DNA from 4 places in the Klebsiella oxytoca genome. Region 4 is predicted to be linked to each of the others. Evidence: predicted binding sites of a transcription regulator. Region 4 holds the regulator's gene; each other region holds the start of a gene.
What was found. The regulator PurR, encoded in region 4, represses purine synthesis genes. The targets are predictions, from matches to a motif close to CANGCAAACGTTTGCNTG.

Region 1 (4,214 bases), 890 kb from region 4:
GCCTCATTCCATCAAGCCAGGCTTCGTTTCCCTGAGAGCGCAGACGGCCGTCGACAAACCAGCTGATAGCCAGGGGATAGATATCGTGTTCCTGAGCCTGAACGCGAGCGGTAATATCGTCTTCGGTATCTTCAGCGAATACCGGCACTTTAGCCTGCAGAACCACCGGGCCGCCGTCCAGTTCGTCGGTGACGAAATGCACCGATGTTCCGTGCTCGTCATCGCCATTTTCCAGCACCTGGCGATGGGTATGTAGCCCCGGATATTTTGGCAGCAGGGAAGGATGGATATTCAGCAAACGCCCCTGGTAGTGCGCGACAAAAGCCGGGCTGAGAATACGCATATAGCCGGCCAGAACCACCAGATCCGGCGCGTAGGCGTCGATCTCGTGCATCAGCTGGCGATCGAAGGCTTCACGATTGGTAAACTGACTGGCGGCGAGCGCATGAGCCGGAATATTAGCCTCACGCGCGCGCTCAAGGCCGAAGGCGTCGGCCTTATTGCTGAAGACTGCACGCAGGGTGCCTTTGATTTTCTTCCGGGCGCAGGCATCAATAATCGCCTGCAGGTTGCTACCGTTACCGGAAATCAGCACCACGATGTTTTTCATTCAATGACCACACGCTGTTCGGAATCAGAGGCTTTGATGTAACCGATTTTCCACGCGCTTTCACCTTTGTCGTTGAGGAAAGCAACCGCTTTATCCGCCGCTTCGGCCGGGAGCGCGATAACCATGCCAACGCCGCAGTTAAAGGTGCGATACATCTCGTGGCTGCTGACGTTACCGGCGGTTTGCAGCCAGTTGAAGACTTCCGGCCACTGCCAGGAGGATTCATCAATGACCGCCTGAGTGTTGTCCGGCAGAACGCGCGGAATGTTCTCCCAGAAGCCGCCGCCGGTCAGATGGGCGATGGCGTGCACGTCGACGCTGGCAATCAGGTCGAGCACGGATTTCACATAAATGCGGGTCGGCGCCAGAAGGTGGTCAGCCAGCGGCTTACCGTTGAGATCGGTGGTTTGCGGGTCAACGCCGCTGACTTCGATAATTTTGCGTACCAGAGAGTAGCCGTTAGAGTGCGGGCCGCTGGAGGCCAGCGCCACCAGGACGTCGCCATCGGCTACTTTGCTGCCGTCGATAATTTCTGATTTTTCTACCACGCCGACGCAGAAACCCGCCACGTCATAATCTTCGCCGTGGTACATGCCCGGCATTTCCGCCGTCTCGCCGCCAACCAGCGCGCAGCCCGACTGCAGACAGCCTTCGGCGATACCGCTGATTACGCTCGCCGCAGTATCGACATCCAGCTTACCGGTCGCATAGTAATCAAGGAAAAACAGCGGCTCAGCGCCCTGAACGACGAGGTCGTTTACGCACATGGCGACCAGGTCGATACCGATAGTGTCGTGACGCTTCAGATCCATCGCCAGACGCAGCTTGGTGCCGACGCCGTCGGTGCCGGAAACCAGTACCGGTTCGCGATATTTCTGCGGCAGTGCGCACAGCGCGCCGAATCCGCCCAGTCCACCCATTACTTCCGGGCGACGGGTTTTTTTCACCACGCCCTTAATACGGTCGACGAGAGCGTTGCCTGCATCAATATCCACGCCGGCATCTTTATAGCTGAGAGAGGTTTTATCGGTCACTGCGAAGTCTCCACGCGTTTGCGGTAGCAATAAAAAACGGCGCAATTCTAACAGGGATAGCAAACGTTTGCGAGCCTGCTTTGCTGTCGAGGTAAAACGGCCGTTAAGTGCGCAAATTTGATACCCTTCACGAAAATGAAACCGGGTACATTCTTATGCTTGCCAGCGTACCTGGTAATAATCATCATGCCAATGAAACCGGTTTCTTTTTTTTGCTGCCAGAAGAGTTAAGCCGTGATAATCGGCGGCGGAATAGCGGAACGGCCGGGCTTTCTGGCCCTGCTGCGCGAACACCTGGCCTGGTATGGCATCGCCGACGATATCGATACCGTCAGCCATGGCAACGATGCCGGACTGGTGGGCACCGTTTACCATTTCAATCAGCAATACCGGTCGCATAGCGGCGACTGCGCATAGGGAGAGAACATGTCTGGATTTAAAGAAGGTTTTCTGTGGGGCGGTGCGGTAGCAGCGCATCAGCTGGAAGGCGGCTGGAAAGAGGGCGGGAAAGGGATTAGCGTCGCCGACGTGATGACCGCAGGCGCGCACGGCGTACCGCGTGAAATCACCGACGGCGTGCTGCCGGGGAAAAATTACCCTAACCACGAGGCGATTGATTTCTACCATCGCTATAAAGACGACGTTCAGCTGTTTGCTGAAATGGGCTTCAAATGCTTCCGTACCTCCATTGCCTGGACTCGGATCTTTCCGCTGGGCGATGAGCAAGAACCTAATGAAGCCGGGCTACAGTTTTATGATGACCTGTTTGATGAGTGCCGCAAGCACGGCATTGAGCCGGTGATTACGCTCTCCCATTTCGAAATGCCGTACCATCTGGTGACCGAGTACGGCGGCTGGCGTAACCGTAAGCTGATTGATTTCTTCGTCCGCTTTGCGCAGGTGGTGTTTACCCGCTACCAGCATAAAGTGAAGTACTGGATGACCTTTAATGAGATCAATAACCAGGCCAATTTTCACGAAGATTTTGCGCCGTTCACCAACTCCGGCCTGAAATATCTGCCGGGCGAAGATCGCGAACCGGTTATGTACCAGGCGGCACACTATGAGCTGGTGGCCAGCGCGCTGGCGGTTAAGGCCGCTCGCGAAATTAACCCAGCGCTGCAAATTGGCTGCATGATAGCCATGTGTCCAATTTACCCGCTGAGCTGCGCGCCCAACGATATGATGATGGCGATGAACGCGATGCATCGGCGCTACTGGTTTACCGACGTGCACGTGCGCGGCAAATATCCGCAGCACCTGCTGAACTACTTCGAGCGTCGCGGTTTTGCGCTGGATATCACCGAAGCCGATCGGATTGCGCTGACTCAGGGCTGCGTCGACTATATCGGCTTTAGCTACTACATGTCGTTCGCCACGAAAGCAACGGATGACAATCCGCTGCTGGATTATGACGAAACCACCAGTCTGGTCTCCAACCCGTACGTGCAGAAGTCTGACTGGGGCTGGCAGATTGATCCCGTCGGGCTGCGCTACTCTTTAAACTGGTTCTGGGATCACTATCAGCTGCCGCTGTTCATCGTGGAAAACGGCTTCGGCGCCATCGACGTGCGCGAAGCGGACGGTTCGGTGGATGACCAGTACCGTATCGACTATCTCTCCGCCCATATTGCAGAGATGAAAAAAGCGGTCGTTGAGGATGGCGTAGACCTGATGGGCTACACCCCGTGGGGCTGTATCGATCTGGTTTCCGCAGGCACCGGTGAGATGAAAAAACGCTACGGATTTATTTACGTGGATAAAGACAATGAGGGTAACGGCACGCTGGCGCGTAGCCGCAAGAAATCTTTTGCCTGGTATCAGCAGGTTATCCGCAGTAATGGTGAAACGCTGTAAATAGGCGTTAAGCCCCGTCCAGCCCCGCATTCGCGGGGTTTTTTTATTTTGTCTTATACTGGCTCAGGCAGCGTAAAGCATTTTGGTTGATCGTGGTCAAACATATCGGCTATGGCGCGCAAGGAAAAAAGCGGTATAATCCCGCGATTTTTTTTGTGGTTGCCCCTCAGAGGAGAAAGAGAATGAAGATCGTGGAAGTGAAACACCCACTCGTCAAACACAAGCTGGGCCTGATGCGTGAGCACGACATCAGCACCAAACGCTTCCGTGAACTCGCCTCAGAAGTTGGCAGCTTACTGACTTACGAAGCCACTGCCGATCTGGAGACTGAAAAAGTCACTATCGAAGGCTGGAATGGCCCGGTAGAAGTTGAGCAGATTAAAGGCAAGAAAATTACCGTTGTGCCGATTCTGCGCGCGGGTCTGGGAATGATGGAAGGCGTGCTTGAGCACGTGCCAAGCGCGCGTATCAGCGTGGTGGGCATCTATCGTAACGAAGAGACCCTTGAGCCGGTTCCTTACTTCCAGAAGCTGGTTTCCAATATCGATGAACGTATGGCGCTGGTGGTTGACCCGATGCTGGCAACCGGCGGCTCGATGATCGCCACCATCGATCTGCTGAAAAAAGCGGGCTGCTCCAGCATTAAGGTACTGGTTCTGGTAGCGGCGCCGGAAGGAATTGCCGCGCTCGAGAAAGCGCATCCGGACGTCGAG
Region 2 (4,214 bases), 2.3 Mb from region 4:
GCAGGCGGCGCTGTTTGGCCAGCTGTGCGTCAAAGAGGGTATGGCGAAAAACACCTACGGTACCGGCTGCTTTATGCTGATGAATACCGGCGAGAAAGCGGTGGCGTCAACCCACGGCCTGCTGACGACTATCGCCTGCGGTCCGCGCGGCGAAGTAAACTATGCGCTGGAAGGCGCGGTGTTTATGGCTGGCGCCTCCATCCAGTGGCTGCGCGATGAGATGAAGTTAATTAGCGACGCGTTCGACTCCGAATATTTCGCCACTAAAGTGAAGGATACCAACGGCGTGTACGTGGTTCCGGCGTTTACCGGCCTTGGCGCGCCTTACTGGGATCCGTATGCCCGCGGCGCAATCTTCGGCCTGACCCGCGGCGTGAACTCCAACCATATTATTCGCGCCACTCTGGAGTCGATTGCCTATCAGACCCGCGATGTGCTGGAAGCGATGCAGGCTGACTCCGGGATCCGTCTGCACGCCCTGCGCGTTGACGGCGGCGCGGTAGCCAACAACTTCCTGATGCAGTTCCAGTCCGATATTCTCGGCACCCGCGTGGAGCGCCCGGAAGTGCGCGAAGTCACCGCGCTGGGCGCGGCCTATCTGGCCGGTCTGGCAGTGGGCTTCTGGCAGAATCTGGATGAGCTACAGGAGAAAGCGGTTATCGAGCGTGAATTCCGTCCGGGAATTGAAACCACCGAGCGTAACTATCGCTACAGCGGCTGGAAAAAAGCGGTGAAACGCGCGCTGGCGTGGGAAGAGCACGACGAGGCGTAAGATTGTGGAGGTATTCCCGGCTTGCGGCGTAAACGCCTTAGCCGGGCTACAGCCCGCAGACCGCACAACCCCGTAGCCCGGCGAAGCGCAGCGCAAGCCGGGGAGAAGCCGCGCCGATGCATGAATCCCGGGGTATCCCCGGGTTGCGGCGTACACGCCTTACCCGGGCGACAAAACCCCAAACAGCACGGACCTGTAGCCCCGATAAGCGCAGCGCCACCGGGGGATTTTCCGGAGATATGCACCGCCTCCGGTTTTTATGAGCCAAACACCGGCAGCAGCATATACAGTTTAATCACCAGCGCGTTGACGATATCGATAAAGAATGCGCCCACCATCGGTACCACCAGAAACGCCATGTGCGACGGACCAAAACGGTCGGTAATCGCCTGCATATTGGCGATCGCCGTTGGCGTCGCGCCAAGTCCGAAACCACAGTGTCCGGCGGCCAGCACCGCGGCATCGTAGTTTTTACCCATCATCCGGTAGGTCACAAACACCGCATACAGCGCCATCGCTACCGTCTGCACAGCCAGAATCGCAATCATCGGCAGCGCCAGCGACGCCAGCTCCCACAGCTTCAGGCTCATCAGCGCCATCGCCAGGAACAGCGACAGGCTGACGTTACCCAGCACCGACACCGCGCGATCGAACACGCGATACAGCCCCAGCGCCGACAGACTGTTACTCAGGATCACGCCGATAAACAGTACACAAACGAAGGTGGGCAGCTCGAACACGGTTCCCGCTAGCAGTTGCGCAACGACCTTACCTACGGTCAAACAGATAGCGATCAGCGCGATGCTCTCAATCAGCACCAGGGAAGTGATCATGCGCCCCATATCAGGCTTCTCAAACGCGGTGGGCGCGAGCTGATCGTCCGGCGTACCGTCCGGTGAAGAAGAGTGCTTAACCAGATAACGCGCCACTGGCCCGCCGATCAGGCCGCCAAGAACGAGACCGAAGGTTGCGCAAGCCATTGCCACTTCGGTGGCGTTGGCGAATCCATAACGCTCAACAAACAATTTGCTCCACGCCGCGCCGGTACCGTGGCCACCGGACAGGGTAATCGAACCGGCCAGCAGCCCCATCAGCGGATCGAGGCCCAGCAGCTTCGCCATGCCGATACCGAGGGCGTTTTGCAGCAGCAGCAGCCCCACCACCACAATCAGGAACGTCCCCACCACTTTTCCTCCGGAGCGCAGGCTGGCGAGGTTAGCGTTCAGGCCGATGGTGGCGAAGAATGCCAGCATCAGCGGATCTTTCAGGCTCATATCGAAATCAATTTCGATATCCATGCTTTTCTTTAATACCAGCAGCGCCAGCGCCACCAGCAGGCCGCCCGCAACGGGCTCAGGAATGGTGTATTTCTTCAGGAAAGGGACGGTTTGAACGAGTTTTCTACCCAGTAGCAACACTAGAGTTGCGGCAACGAGCGTCGATAAGGTATCGAGATGAAACATAAAAAAAGAGCTCCTTATAGGCGCATGATCCATTCACACGCGACGATATTTCCCGGTGTCGATTGCTTCTCATCATGAGTAATCGGGAAGGGATTTTAAGCAGAAGTGCGGAAAAAAGGACAGGAAAAGATATTTTGTAGGGATATTGATGCGATCAAGCATACAAAATGTTAATAAATATTTGACGCTTATTCCCAGTATAAATATTTGTCGCCAAAGAGTGGCAAACGTTTGCTTTTGGTCTACAGTCCGATAAAATCCCCGCTTTGCCACCTTTGGGATTGTTGTGATGTCCGTTAACACCGCAGAGTCAGAAAATGCGCAACCGGTTGCGCATAAGCAAACCAGCGAATTAATCTACCGCCTTGAAGACCGCCCGCCGCTACCGCAGACCTTGTTCGCCGCCTTCCAGCACCTGCTGGCGATGTTTGTCGCGGTCATCACCCCGGCGTTATTAATCTGCCAGGCGCTGGGCCTTCCGGCTCAGGATACGCAACATATCATCAGCATGTCTCTGTTCGCTTCCGGTGTGGCATCCATTATTCAAATCAAAGCCTGGGGTCCGGTCGGCTCAGGTCTGCTCTCAATTCAGGGCACCAGCTTTAACTTCGTCGCGCCGCTGATTATGGGCGGTACCGCGCTGAAAACCGGCGGTGCCGACGTCCCAACCATGATGGCCGCGCTGTTCGGCACCCTGATGCTGGCCAGCTGTACGGAGATGGTTCTCTCCCGCGTCCTGCATCTCGCCCGCCGCATTATTACTCCGCTGGTATCCGGCGTGGTGGTGATGATTATCGGCCTGTCGCTAATTCAGGTCGGCCTGACCTCTATCGGCGGCGGCTATGCGGCGATGGCTGACAACACCTTCGGCGCGCCGAAAAACTTGCTGTTGGCCGGTATCGTGCTGGGGCTGATTATTATCCTTAACCGTCAGCGCAATCCGTATCTGCGTATCGCTTCGCTGGTTATCGCCATGGCGGCCGGCTACCTGGCGGCATGGTTGCTGGATATGCTGCCGGCCAATACCGCCCCGACGGAAAGCAGCCTGATAATGGTACCCACGCCGCTTTACTACGGACTGGGCATCGACTGGAACCTGCTGCTGCCGTTGATGCTGGTCTTTATGATTACCTCACTGGAAACTATCGGCGATATTACCGCCACCTCTGACGTCTCCGAGCAGCCGGTTTCCGGCCCGCTATATATGAAGCGTCTGAAGGGCGGCGTGCTGGCTAACGGCCTGAACTCATTTGTCTCGGCGGTATTCAACACCTTCCCGAACTCCTGCTTCGGCCAGAACAACGGCGTGATTCAGCTGACCGGCGTCGCCAGCCGCTATGTTGGTTTTATCGTGGCGCTGATGCTGATCGTGCTCGGCCTGTTCCCGGCGGTGAGCGGCTTCGTGCAGCATATTCCTGAGCCGGTGCTCGGCGGCGCGACGCTGGTGATGTTTGGCACCATCGCCGCTTCCGGCGTGCGCATTGTCTCCCGCGAGCCGCTGAACCGCCGCGCGATCCTGATTATCGCCCTGTCGCTGGCCGTTGGTCTTGGCGTTTCCCAGCAGCCGCTGATCCTGCAGTTCGCTCCTGACTGGCTGAAGAATCTGCTCTCCTCCGGTATCGCCGCTGGCGGTATCACGGCGATTGTCCTGAATCTGATTTTCCCGCCAGAGAAAAACTGATCGCCGCTTACGCTCCGGCCGCACGATGCTGGCCGGAGCATCAGTCTCATCAACCTCACATCATCTCATTACACAATTCCTGTCTTGAGGATTGCGCATAATTCGGGCATAACAGCCCTATGTGCCTCGCTCAGGATCGAAGACCATGAAATTTCTCAGAAAGCTGATTCTCTGGCTGCTGATTGCCCTGCTGGTAGTGATTATTGCCGCTTATTTCCTGCTGCAAACCCAGTGGGGTGGACGCCAGGCCAGCGCCTGGCTTAGCGAGGATACCGGCTGGAAGGTCTCTTTTAACAAG
Region 3 (4,214 bases), 1.1 Mb from region 4:
TTAGAAGTGCTGGCCCGCGGCCCGGCGAAGGCTTACGGCGCTGGAGCCAGCGACAATACGCTGGTGCCGGAAGCTCAGCAAAACGCGACGGTGGAAATTGAGTGGCAGGGGATAAGTTTCACCGGCAATAACCAGCAAATATTGCTGGAACAGCTGGAGCAACAGGGTATTCGCATCCCTTACTCTTGCCGGGCGGGAATTTGCGGCAGCTGTCGCATCCGGCTGGAAGAAGGGGAAGTCAGCGCGCTGAAGAAAAACGCGGTAGCCGCAGATGGCACCATTTTATGCTGTAGCTGCGTGCCAAAAACCGCAGTGAGGCTGGCGCCTTAAACTGCCTGACCCAGGCTGAAGCTGGCGACTCCGGGCGCCGGCTGCAGCCGGTCGTTCATAATTTTAATCACATCACCCAGCTGCATTACTCGCCCGGCAAGCGTCAGGCCAGGCTGCGCTAACAGGCACAGCGCGGCGTTTTCCCCGGGTTCAACCACCAGCAGATTGACCTGCTGACCGGTATCGCTGAGCCATGCGCTGGCGGCATCACCTGTACCGGGCTGCCAGCTCTCTTCATGCGTATTGAAATGCCAGCTTTTCGGCATCTGCGGCTTAAGAAAACGAATGGCGACCAGCGCATTGAGCACTAACTCAGCTCGCTGCTCCTTTGATAATTCGAGATCGCGGCATTTTTCTTCAAAAGAAAAGTAAAGCGCGGCGTCATCAACGCAAAATCCGGAAGGCGTGAAGGCGTCGGGCGTCAACATCCGGCGGGCAAAACGAGACCTGAATAACATGCCATTGGCCAAATCGAGCATCATGCGATCGTGCTCGTCATCGTAATACCAGCGCCAGTTATCGTCAGGTTTAATTCGCATTTCTACCCCCGTCCTCTTCCACTTCCATCTGTAATAAACAGGTAAACTGCTACAGAATATTTCCAAAATTAAGAAAAGACTAAAATGTCTAAATAAGCAACAATGAAGGAATATAAAACAACCAGGGCTATAAATAAAGCCCTGGTGGAGTATCAGAAGGGGAAAAGATTAGATATGGGTAACAATTTCTTTAATCAGCGGCGGACCTTTAAAAATAAATCCGGAATAAATCTGTACCAGCGTCGCCCCGGCGGCTAACTTTTCGCGGGCCGCAATCACCGAGTCAATACCGCCGACTCCGATAATTGGCAAACGGCCACCTAATTCCGCTGACAGCATGCGAATAATTTCCGTACTTTTTAGCTGCAGCGGGCGCCCGCTTAAGCCACCGGTTTCATCGCAATGTTTCATCCCCTGAACCAGCGAGCGATCCAAAGTTGTATTGGTAGCAATTACGCCATCTATATTATGCCGAACTAAACTGTCAGCAACCTGGATCAATTCTTCGACGGAAAGATCCGGAGCGATCTTGACTGCCACTGGAACATATTTCTGATGCTTTTCTTGTAACTCACGTTGCTTATTTTTAATACCAGAAAGCAAATCATCAAGCGCATCGCCATACTGTAAAGTACGCAACCCCGGAGTATTCGGTGAGGAAATATTAATGGCGATATATCCGGCATAAGCATAGATTTTTTCCATACAAATCAGATAATCATCTTTGCCCTGCTCTACCGGTGTATCTTTATTCTTACCAATATTAATACCCAGAATACCGTCAAAATGCGCCTTTTTTACGTTCTCCACCAGGTTATCGACACCATGGTTATTAAAGCCCATGCGATTGATCAAACCTTCGGCATCAACCAGACGGAAGATCCTTGGCTTATCGTTGCCTGGCTGTGGACGCGGCGTCACGGTGCCAATTTCTATGGAACCAAAACCCATGGCTCCGAGCGCATCAATACACTCGCCGTTTTTGTCCAGCCCGGCGGCCAGGCCCAGCGGGTTTTTAAATGTGAGTCCCATACAGGTCACCGGCCTCGCCGGCACCTTCTGGCGAATCAGCATTTCCAGCGGGGTACCCGAAACACGGCGTAGCTGTTGAAAAGTAACTTCATGAGCGCGCTCAGGATCGAGCTGAAAAAGGGCTTTACGAACGAAGGGGTAGTACATGAACTCTCCTGGATTCCCGGTGTGCAAACCGGGGGCGTATTATGTGCGATCCACCCCGGAAAGGGAATTGACCTACGACAAAAAATCTTACCTCCAACGCAAACGTTTACTTTTCTTGCCCTCGTTATGCGCTTTCTGACAATCCAACGTCGGATAAATCATTTAGGGAAATAAAAACGCTCTGTCACACTGCGGCTAAATGTTATCAATTATAGATAAATGAAAATATTTAGTTATAAGGAGAGAATATGCGCGTCATCACACTTGCGGGCAGCCCGCGTTACCCATCGCGTTCAAGCGCGCTTCTGGAATATGCCAGAGAGACGCTCTCCGCAGCGGACATTGAGGTCTGCCACTGGCATCTGCAAAATTTTGATCCTGAAGACCTGCTGTATGCACGCTTTGATAATCCGGCCCTCCATGCGCTGAATGAGCAGCTTGCCAGCGCCGATGGGCTGATTATTGCCACGCCTGTTTATAAAGCTTCTTTTTCCGGCGCGCTGAAGACTCTGCTCGACCTGCTGCCAGAGCGCGCGCTCGAAGGCAAGATCGTTCTGCCGTTGGCCACCGGCGGAACCATCGCCCATATGCTGGCGGTGGATTACGCCTTAAAACCGGTACTCAATGCGTTGAAAGCCCAGGAGATCCTTCATGGCGTCTTCGCCGATGATAGTCAGGTCACTGATTATCAACATAAACCACAATTTACTCCCAGTCTGCAGGGCCGCCTTGATCTGGCGCTCGAGACCTTCTGGCAGGCGCTGCACCGTCCCAGTAGCCGCGCGCCGGCGCTGAAAACATTACAGCGGGTTGAGCATGTATAAAGGCAAGCGTTGACGCCCGTCCCGGCCAAAACGATTGAAGAATAAGGAGCGCTTAATGGCGACGCTTTCACAAAAATTACTGATCCGCGCGGCCCCCTGGCTTTTGCCAGTCGGTAGCGTGATCGTCTGGCAGTTTGCCTCCTCCGTTGGTTGGTTATCCACCCGGATTTTGCCATCGCCGGAAGGGGTACTTAAAGCCTTCTGGACGCTGTCCGCCAGCGGCGAGCTATGGCAGCATCTGGCCATCAGCTCGTGGCGGGCGCTTATAGGTTTTAGTATCGGCGGTTCCATTGGCCTGGTTCTCGGTCTTATCAGCGGTCTGTCGCGCTGGGGTGAACGCCTGCTGGATACCTCTATTCAGATGCTACGCAACGTACCGCATCTCGCGCTGATTCCGCTGGTTATCCTGTGGTTCGGCATCGATGAGAGCGCCAAAATTTTCCTCGTGGCGCTGGGCACCATGTTCCCGATTTATATCAACACCTGGCACGGTATCCGTAACATTGACCAAGGACTGGTCGAGATGGCCCGGAGCTACGGTTTATCGGGTTTTGCTCTGTTTCGTCACGTGATCCTGCCGGGTGCCCTGCCCTCTATTATGGTCGGCATTCGTTTTGCGCTCGGCCTGATGTGGTTAACGCTGATCGTTGCCGAGACCATCTCTGCTAACGCCGGTATCGGCTATCTGGCGATGAACGCCCGCGAGTTCCTGCAGACCGATGTCGTGGTCGTCGCCATCATTCTTTACGCTATTCTCGGCAAACTGGCCGACTTCAGCGCCCAGCTGCTTGAACGCGTCTGGCTGCGCTGGAATCCGGCTTATCACCTTCAGGAGGCCAACGCATGACCACCGCGCGTCTTAATCCGGGGATCCCACTGTTGCTAAACGGCGTCAGCAAGCGTTACGGCAGCAAAACAATTCTCAATGAACTCGATCTTCATATTCCCACCGGGCAATTTGTCGCGGTAGTCGGGCGCAGCGGCGGAGGGAAAAGTACTCTGCTGCGGCTGCTGGCAGGTCTGGAAAAGCCCAACGCTGGTCAACTGCTGGCTGGTTCGACGCCGCTGGCGCAAATTCAGGACGATACCCGGATGATGTTTCAGGATTCTCGTCTGCTGCCGTGGAAAACGGTAATCGATAATGTCGGCCTCGGGCTGAAAGGCCAGTGGCGCGAAGCCGCGCTCAAGGCGCTGGCGAGCGTCGGTCTTGAGGATCGTGCCGATGAATGGCCCGCCGCGCTTTCCGGCGGACAAAAGCAACGGGTAGCGCTGGCTCGCGCGTTAATTCATCGTCCCGGATTATTATTGCTTGATGAGCCGCTGGGCGCGCTGGATGCGCTCA
Region 4 (4,214 bases):
GCCAGCCAGACTAAAAATCCTTTTCGAGGTTGTTGCATAATCTTCTCTTTTTAGTGATGCAGGTACGATGGCGCAGAGTGTAGGGAGTGCATAACGTCTTGTGAAACGCTAATATTTGTCAGGTGAATTCAAAAATTTTGCAGGCAGAAAATGTGGTCTGAATACTCTCTTGAAGTTGTCGATGCTGTCGCCCGCAACGGCAGCTTTAGCGCCGCCGCGCAGGAGCTGCACCGCGTCCCCTCGGCGGTCAGCTATACCGTACGCCAGCTGGAGGAGTGGCTGGCGGTACCGCTATTTGAACGTCGCCACCGGGATGTGGAATTAACGCCTGCCGGGGTCTGGTTTTTACAAGAGGGGCGCTCTGTTATCAAAAAAATGCAGATCACCCGCCAGCAGTGCCAGCAGATAGCTAACGGCTGGCGCGGGCAGCTCTCTATCGCGGTGGATAACATCGTCAAGCCCACGCGTATGCGCCAGATGATCGTTGATTTCTATCGTCATTTTGATGACGTAGAACTGATCGTTTTTCAGGAGGTGTTTAACGGCGTCTGGGATGCGTTGGCCGACGGGCGCGTGGAGTTAGCCATCGGCGCGACGCGCTCAATTCCGGTCGGTGGACGCTATGCCTTTCGCGATATGGGGATGCTGAGCTGGGACTGCGTTGTCGCGAGCCACCATCCTCTGGCAAAAATGGCCGGGCCACTGAGCGATGATCTGTTGCGCAACTGGCCGTCGTTGGTGAGAGAGGATACTTCACGCTCGCTGCCGAAGCGAACCACCTGGCTGTTGGATAACCAGAAGAGGGTGGTTGTGCCGGACTGGGATGCCTCCGAGACCTGCCTCTCCGCCGGACTGTGCATCGGAATGGTGCCCGGGCATTTAGCGCGTCCGTGGCTTGATAGCGGCGAATGGACGGCTCTGGAACTGGAAAATCCTTTCCCGGATGCCGCGTGCTGCCTGACGTGGCAGCAAAGCGATGCCTCTCCGGCTCTATTATGGTTGCTGGATTATCTTGGTGATAGCGAAACGTTAAATCGGGAGTGGCTGCGGGCGCCGGAATAACCGGCGCCGCGGGAAGGACTAACGGCGGTAATCAACAAACGGACCATCGGCCACAGAACGGCGCTCGACCAGACGCGGATGAACCTCAATCGACTGAGAAACTTCACGCTTATTGACGATTCTGTCCAGCAGCATATTGAAGGCCGCTTCGCCCAGAGAGTCTTTAGGCTGATGGATAGTGGTCAGCGCCGGGCTGAAGTAGCGGGCGTTGCGCACGTTATCATACCCGATCAGCGAAATATCCTGCGGTACGCGCAGACCCATTTCATCCGCCGCGCAGATTGCGCCCATCGCCATGATATCCCCGCCGCAGAAAATTGCCGTAGGGCGATGATGCTGGCTGAGAATTTGCTGCATGGCGCGGTAGCCGGATTCCGGTTCAAAATCACCCTGTACAATCCAGTGCTCCGGGATCTTAATCTGCGCTTCTTCCATCGCTTTCATAAAGCCGGCCAGTCGACCTGCGCCGGTATTACGTTCCAGAGGTCCAGGAATGGCGCCGATCTCGCGATGTCCGCGCTCAACAAGGTAGCGACCGGCGATATAGCCGCCTTCAAAGGCGTTATCAATCACCGCATCGGTAAAGTCGGCTTTCGCTTCGCCCCAGTCCATGACGACCATCGGAATGTGGCGATACTCTTCCAGCATGCTTAACACCGATTCCGGGTACTCGGAACACATCACCAGCAGGCCATCTACGCGTTTTTGCGCCATCATTGAAAGGTAAGCGCGCTGTTTCTCCGGATCGTTCCAGGCATTGCCAAGAATCAGGGTATAACCCTTCTGAAAGCAGCTTTTCTCAACGGATTCAATTATTTCAGCAAAATAGGCCGCTTCGCTGCTGGTCGCCAGCAGGCCAATAGATTTGGTGTGATTCACCTTCAGGCTGCGGGCGACGGCGCTGGGGGAGTAATGCAGCTCTTTGATTGCCGCCCATACCGCATTGCGCGTCTCTTCCGCAACGAATCGGGTTTTGTTAATCACATGTGACACTGTTGTAGTGGAAACGTTTGCGCGTTTCGCTACATCTTTAATAGTTGCCATTACTTCTCACTCCAGACCTTGACCTGAACGTCTGTTTATCGGTACGTAAACGTTTGCCTGTACACACCCTGACGCCAAAATTATTCATGGCATCACGTCGGGAAAACGACACAGAACGACAGGAAGGGGTCAATGGCCGATACGCTTTCAAATTAGCGTGGGATTTTGTCCGATCTTGGGGCAAAGGGGAAGAGCAAAAATGTGCATCACCCTAAATCCAGGAAGATTTTTACGCTAATCTGTGTAAAAATGAGCAAGCTCACTTTTCATGTGGGGATAATCAGGGGGAAAAATTGATGGATACAGATTTAAAGTTTTCGCTGACAACAACGATTATTGTTCTGGGTTTGATTGTCGCTTCAGGTTTGGTCGCCGTACTGCACTAATTTCACAATAAGGGAGAGGTCGCTCTCCCTTTTTCATTGCGCATTATTATCAATTTCGCAAAAATCTTTTGCCATTTCGTTTACTTTTGTTTTTCTGTGATTGATGTCATGCTTTTGACTTCTGATGAGATGCCGTCGCGAAAGGCGGCCTGATGGAGTTCTTGCATGAAAATCAATTTTCCCCTGCTCGCGCTGGCGGTCGGTGCTTTTGGCATCGGTACGACCGAGTTCTCCCCGATGGGGTTATTACCGGTTATCGCAAAAGGCGTGGATGTTTCAATTCCGGCCGCGGGAATGCTGATCAGCGCCTATGCAATCGGTGTCATGGTTGGCGCGCCGCTGATGACTCTGCTGCTCTCCCACCGCGCCCGCAGAAATGCGCTGATCTTTTTGATGGCGATTTTTACTCTCGGCAATGTGCTCTCTTCAATCGCACCTGATTACACCACGCTACTGCTGTCGCGTATCATTACCAGCCTTAATCACGGCGCATTCTTCGGCTTAGGATCGGTGGTTGCGGCAAGCGTGGTGCCAAAACATAAGCAGGCCAGCGCCGTGGCAACGATGTTTATGGGGCTGACCATTGCTAATATCGGCGGCGTTCCCGCAGCGACCTGGCTTGGCGAAACTATCGGCTGGCGCATGTCGTTTCTCGCAACCGCGGGGCTGGGCGTAGTGGCAATGATCGGCCTTTGGTTCTCTTTACCGAAGGGCAGCGCCGGCGAGCGCCCGAACGTGAAACAGGAGCTGTCGGTGCTGATGCGCCCGCAGGTACTGTCGGCGCTGCTGACGACCGTGCTGGGGGCAGGGGCGATGTTCACGCTGTATACCTACATTTCCCCCGTACTGCATACAATCACTCATGCCTCGCCGCTGTTTGTTACCGCGATGCTGGTGCTGATTGGCGTAGGCTTCTCGCTGGGTAACTACCTTGGCGGCAAGTTTGCCGACCGTTCCGTTTCCGGCACGCTGAAGGGCTTTCTTCTGCTTTTGATGGTTATCATGCTGGCGATACCGCTGTTAGCTCAGTCACAGGCGGGCGCGGCCATCAGCATGGTTGTGTGGGGCGCGGCGACCTTTGCGGTAGTTCCGCCTTTGCAGATGCGCGTGATGCGCGTCGCTCATGAAGCGCCGGGGCTCTCATCTTCGGTGAATATCGGCGCTTTCAATCTTGGGAACGCGCTGGGCGCGGCAGCGGGAGGAGCGGTAATTTCCGGAGGACTGGGATATGCGTTTGTGCCGGTGATGGGGGCGATAATTGCCGGCGTGGCGCTGCTGCTGGTGTTGTTCAGCGGCCGGTCGCAGCCGAAAGAGGCGTTCGCCAATCAATAATATTCTAAGGTGAGAAAAATAACCGCAGAAGCAGCAATGCCTCTGCGGTTCGCTTTTATGCTGCCAGATTAGCCGCCACAAACTTCCAGTTTACCAGCGCCCAGAAGTGCTCCAGATAGTTTGGACGAGCGTTGCGGTAGTCGATGTAGTAGGCATGCTCCCAGACATCCACGGTCAGCAGCGGAGTAGCGTCGCTGGTCAGCGGCGTGCCCGCGTTGCTGGTGGAGACAATCGCCAGGCTGCCATCGGCATTTTTCACCAGCCAGGTCCAGCCAGCGCCGAAGTTTTTTGCTGCCGCATCGGTAAATTTGGCTTTGAAATCAGCAAAGCTGCCGAAGGATTTAGCGATAGCTGCCGCCAGTTCACCTTGCGGCTCGCCGCCCGCGTTTG

Region 1: the regulator PurR is predicted to act here: its motif matches at 1,701-1,718, upstream of purM (phosphoribosylformylglycinamidine cyclo-ligase).
Region 2: the regulator PurR is predicted to act here: its motif matches at 2,456-2,473, upstream of GJ746_RS24835 (nucleobase:cation symporter-2 family protein).
Region 3: the regulator PurR is predicted to act here: its motif matches at 2,144-2,161, upstream of pyrD (quinone-dependent dihydroorotate dehydrogenase).

Annotation. Positions count from the first base shown of each region.
Region 1 covers NZ_CP046115.1:3,951,062-3,955,275, reverse strand. Annotated here, with positions in the region: gene purN (phosphoribosylglycinamide formyltransferase) at 1-610, opposite strand, end outside; gene purM (phosphoribosylformylglycinamidine cyclo-ligase) at 607-1,644, opposite strand; partial or broken gene GJ746_RS18380 (beta-glucoside kinase) at 1,879-2,061, shown strand; gene GJ746_RS18375 (6-phospho-beta-glucosidase) at 2,071-3,501, shown strand; gene upp (uracil phosphoribosyltransferase) at 3,684-4,214, shown strand, end outside.
Region 2 covers NZ_CP046115.1:5,315,833-5,320,046, forward strand. Annotated here, with positions in the region: gene glpK (glycerol kinase GlpK) at 1-772, shown strand, start outside; gene gltS (sodium/glutamate symporter) at 1,030-2,235, opposite strand; gene GJ746_RS24835 (nucleobase:cation symporter-2 family protein) at 2,525-3,916, shown strand; gene GJ746_RS24840 (AsmA family protein) at 4,062-4,214, shown strand, end outside.
Region 3 covers NZ_CP046115.1:2,002,150-2,006,363, reverse strand. Annotated here, with positions in the region: gene GJ746_RS09225 (YcbX family protein) at 1-330, shown strand, start outside; gene zapC (cell division protein ZapC) at 327-869, opposite strand; gene pyrD (quinone-dependent dihydroorotate dehydrogenase) at 1,038-2,048, opposite strand; gene ssuE (NADPH-dependent FMN reductase) at 2,297-2,872, shown strand; gene ssuC (aliphatic sulfonate ABC transporter permease SsuC) at 2,928-3,719, shown strand; gene ssuB (aliphatic sulfonates ABC transporter ATP-binding protein) at 3,716-4,214, shown strand, end outside.
Region 4 covers NZ_CP046115.1:3,056,218-3,060,431, reverse strand. Annotated here, with positions in the region: gene punC (purine nucleoside transporter PunC) at 1-38, opposite strand, end outside; gene punR (DNA-binding transcriptional activator PunR) at 151-1,062, shown strand; gene purR (HTH-type transcriptional repressor PurR) at 1,081-2,106, opposite strand; gene GJ746_RS14225 (YnhF family membrane protein) at 2,403-2,492, shown strand; gene GJ746_RS14220 (MFS transporter) at 2,658-3,824, shown strand; gene sodB (superoxide dismutase [Fe]) at 3,880-4,214, opposite strand, start outside.